Regions from separate parts of the Pseudomonas sp. ASL9 genome, predicted to be linked through region 1. Evidence: predicted binding sites of a transcription regulator. Region 1 holds the regulator's gene; the other holds the start of a gene.
What was found. The regulator sigma-54, encoded in region 1, starts transcription at its own class of promoters, with help from an activator protein. The targets are predictions, from matches to a motif close to ANTGGCATNNANNTTGCTNT.
Positions count from the first base shown of each region.

Region 2: a site for sigma-54 is predicted at 1,014-1,033, ahead of glnK (P-II family nitrogen regulator). Genes of this name have one in related genera too.

Region 1 is NZ_CM155277.1:3,872,302-3,874,500, forward strand. Features, by position in the region: gene hpf (ribosome hibernation-promoting factor, HPF/YfiA family) at 1-58, opposite strand, end outside; gene AC1ME2_RS17935 (RNA polymerase factor sigma-54) at 139-1,629, opposite strand; gene lptB (LPS export ABC transporter ATP-binding protein) at 1,816-2,199, opposite strand, start outside.
Region 2 is NZ_CM155277.1:3,184,476-3,186,674, forward strand. Features, by position in the region: partial or broken gene AC1ME2_RS14615 (YifB family Mg chelatase-like AAA ATPase) at 1-327, opposite strand, end outside; gene AC1ME2_RS14620 (accessory factor UbiK family protein) at 559-819, opposite strand; gene glnK (P-II family nitrogen regulator) at 1,241-1,579, shown strand; gene AC1ME2_RS14630 (ammonium transporter) at 1,614-2,199, shown strand, end outside.

The DNA.
Region 1 (2,199 bases):
TGTATTCGCGCAGGGGCTTGGTCACTTCCAGCTGATGTCCACTGATGTTGACTTGCATACAACTTCTCCTTCGTTGCCAGTGCATAAAGAGGCAGGCTTGAATACCTGCCACTGGAACGCTATGGCATGCGCCCGTTATCACATCAATCGCTTACGTTCGCTTGAAGGTGCTATCCCAAGTGATTCGCGGTATTTAGCGACGGTACGACGGGCTACCTGAATGCCTTGTGCCTCCAGTAAACCAGCGATCTTGCTGTCACTCAACGGCTTTTTCTGATTTTCCGCAGCAACCAGTTTTTTGATGATCGCGCGAATGGCTGTGGAGGAACACTCGCCGCCCTCAGAGGTGCTTACGTGACTGGAAAAGAAATATTTCAGTTCGTAGATACCGCGCGGGGTATGCATGAATTTTTGCGTGGTCACCCGTGAAATCGTCGACTCGTGCATGCCGACCGCTTCGGCGATGTCATGCAGAACCAGTGGTTTCATTGCCTCGTCGCCGTACTCGAGGAAGCCGCGTTGGTGCTCGACGATCTGCGTGGCCACTTTCATAAGCGTTTCATTGCGGCTCTGCAGGCTTTTGATGAACCAGCGTGCCTCCTGCAACTGATTGCGCATGAACGTGTTGTCAGCGCTGGTATCGGCCCTGCGGACGAACCCTGCGTACTGAGGGTTGACCCGTAGACGGGGCACGGACTCTTGATTGAGCTCTACCAGCCAGCGTTCATTGTCTTTACGCACGATCACGTCGGGCACAACGTATTCTGCCTCGCTGGATTCGATCTGCGAGCCTGGACGCGGGTTCAGGCTCTGCACCAGTTCAATGACCTGGCGCAGCTCATCTTCCTTGAGTTTCATGCGCCGCATCAGTTGGCCGTAGTCACGGCTGCCGAGCAGGTCGATGAAGTCACAGACCAGGCGCTGTGCTTCGGCCAGCCAGCGAGTTTTCGCAGGCAGCTGACGCAATTGCAGCGACAGGCATTCGCTCAGGTTGCGGGCGCCGATGCCTGCGGGTTCGAATTGCTGGATCCGGTGCAGAACCGCTTCGATTTCATCCAGCTCGACATCCATTTCCGGATCGAAGGCATCGAGGATTTCCTCAAGCGACTCGTCCAGATAACCCTGATTGTTGATGCAGTCGATCAGCGTGACGGCGATCAACCGATCGGTATCGGACATGGGTGCCAGATTCAATTGCCACAGCAGATGGCTTTGCAGGCTTTCGCCGGCCGATGTGCGGGTGGTGAAGTCCCACTCGTCATCATCGTTGCTGGGCAGACTGCTGGCGCTGGTCTGGTACACGTCATCCCAGGCGGTGTCGACTGGCAGTTCGTTGGGAATACGGTCGTTCCAGTCGCCCTCTTCCAGGTTGTCCACCGTCGGGGCAGCTTCCTGGTAGGTGGGTTCCTGAACGTCAGGATTAGGTTTCTCTATGTTGTCGGCCAACGGATCAGCGTTGTCGAAGTCGTCACCTTCCTCCTGGCGTTCCAGCATAGGGTTGGACTCCAACGCTTCCTGGATTTCCTGTTGCAGGTCCAGGGTCGACAGTTGGAGGAGGCGGATGGCCTGTTGCAGCTGCGGTGTCATCGTCAGCTGCTGGCCCATTCTCAGGACTAGCGATGGTTTCATGGCAGGGGCTTAACACCTTATTCGCCGGCGCACATGCGCCATCCACTACAGGGCGCCGAAGCGCCAACTTAAGCAAATTATATGCCTGAAACCTAAGTGTTTGCCTAGGGTGTGCTGACAATTAATGTTTTTGTCAGCGCTAAACCCTAGTGTCCGCCGCCTATGGAGAGCGAAACAGCGCAGAACTTACAGGCGGAATTCATGGCCGAGGTAAACCTCTTTAACCAGTTGGTTGGCCAGAATGGTTGCTGAATCACCTTCAGCGATCAGTTGCCCATCGTTGACGATATAAGCGGTTTCACAAATATCCAGGGTGTCACGAACGTTGTGATCGGTGATCAGTACGCCGATGCCCTTGGCTTTCAGGTGATAGATGATCTGCTTGATATCGCCAACCGAAATCGGGTCGACACCGGCGAACGGCTCATCAAGCAGGATGAATTTGGGCGAGGTCGCCAACGCGCGAGCGATTTCCACGCGGCGGCGTTCACCACCGGACAGGCTCATGCCCAGGTTGTCTCGGATGTGGCTGATGTGGAACTCTTGCAGCAGGCTTTCCAGCTCCTTGCG
Region 2 (2,199 bases), 690 kb from region 1:
TTCACCGAGGCATTCGACATCCTGCAACGCGTGAGCAGGCAGTTGCCCGCTGGCGGCGAGCAAACCCAGCGCAATTGCCAGATCGAAACGCCCGCCGTCTTTCGGCAAGTCGGCCGGGGCGAGGTTGAGGGTGATTCTGCGGGCAGGGTATTCGAGGCCGGAATTGAGGATGGCACTGCGGACCCGATCCTTGCTTTCCCTGACCGCGCCTTCAGGCAAGCCCACCAGCGTCAGCGCAGGAAGGCCGTTGGCCAGATGGCACTCGACGGTGACGGCGGGCGCTTCCACACCCACCTGAGCGCGGCTGAGCACGATGGCGAGAGACATGATCATTCCTTGATGTCTGAAGAACCGCATCCTGCAGGAATTCGAGGGGAAGCTGGGGAGGGGAATCGATACAGGGTGTGAATGGATAGCCCGGTGTGGGAGCACTCTGGACACGCAGTCTTATTCGCGAATGGGCTGATACGGTAGTCCTATTGCTCCCCGTTAAGCCTTTCGCGAATGAATTCGCTCCCAGCGGGATTGAGCGGTGGACGTCCAGAAGTCGTGCGGTTGTTACTCCGCCGGTGGCGTCAGTTTCGTTTCCATCTCGGCCACTTTTGCTTCCAGCGCTTCAAGACGGGCGCGGGTGCGGGCGAGGACGCTCATCTGGCTGTCGAATTCTTCGCGAGTCACTAAATCAAGCTTGCTGAAGCCGCTTTGCAGCAGGGCTTTGAATTGGGTTTCGAATTCGTTGCGCGGGATGGGCGTTTCGCCATTGAACAAGCGAGAGGCGTGGCCGCTCAGGGCGTCTAGGAAAGCTTTGGGCGCGAGCATGGTCAGGGTTCCGAAAACAGATGGGCGGCAGTATATCACGGAGCGTCTATAGTCCATTCGGCTCACCCAGCCTGCACGCTTTTCGCGCACAGGGGCGAGTGCATACGCACTGTTGTTGTGCGACTTGATGGCCACAAACGCAGACCGGAAAAGGAAGTGTTATCCAAGGCCTTGTATTTAATGGTTTTTCAGGAGATGGCAAGCTTTCTGCTTAGTGGCATATGACCCATGCACTGATGCAGTCGCTGTGACGATTGCAGTGCGGCAGGCGGAGCGGGGAAGTGTTTCGTCAGAAGCGGTTCTCTGGAATTGATCGGGGCTGTTTAAAGCGACCGACACGTTACAAAGCCAGGCACTGCGCTTAGACTTGAGTCGGGTTTGTTTTCCTGGGGCAAGTCCACCAATTCGGGAGAAAAGTTTCATGAAGCTAGTCACTGCCATCATCAAGCCATTTAAATTGGATGACGTGCGCGAATCGTTGTCGGAGATCGGCGTGCAGGGCATCACCGTCACTGAAGTCAAAGGCTTCGGTCGGCAAAAGGGTCACACCGAGTTGTATCGCGGTGCGGAATACGTAGTCGACTTCCTGCCCAAGGTGAAAATCGATGTTGCGATCGATGACAAGGATCTGGATCGGGTTATCGAAGCGATAACCAAGGCAGCTAACACTGGCAAGATCGGTGACGGCAAAATCTTCGTAGTGAATCTGGAACAGGCCATTCGCATCCGTACCGGCGAAACCGATACCGACGCAATCTAAGCCGCCAACCCCCACGCCCCAGGAGTAAAACAATATGACTCTGCGTCAATTCGCAGGGCTAGGAGCCCTGTTGTCCCTTTTCATCCCTGGTTTGGCCCTGGCGGCTGATCCGGTGGTTGCCCCCGTCCTCAATTCTGGCGACACGTCGTGGATGATGACATCGACAGCGCTGGTGCTGTTCATGACCATTCCTGGCCTGGCCCTGTTCTACGGCGGTATGGTTCGCTCGAAAAATATTCTTTCGGTCATGATGCAGTGCTTCGCCATTACGGGTGTGATCAGCATTCTGTGGGTTATCTACGGCTACAGCATTGCATTCGACACAACTGGGATGGAGGTGGGCGTTGTTAACTTCAACTCTATCTTCGGCAGCCTGGCTAAGGCATTCCTTGCTGGTGTGACGCCATCGAGCATCACTGGCCCGACCGCGTTGTTCCCTGAAGCGGTGTTCGTCACCTACCAGATGACATTCGCCATCATCACTCCCGCGTTGATCGTCGGTGCGTTCGCTGAGCGCATGAAGTTCTCCGCGATGCTGATCTTCATGGGCATCTGGTTCACGCTGGTCTATGCGCCAATCGCGCACATGGTCTGGGGCGGTCCGGGCGCACTGTTGGGTG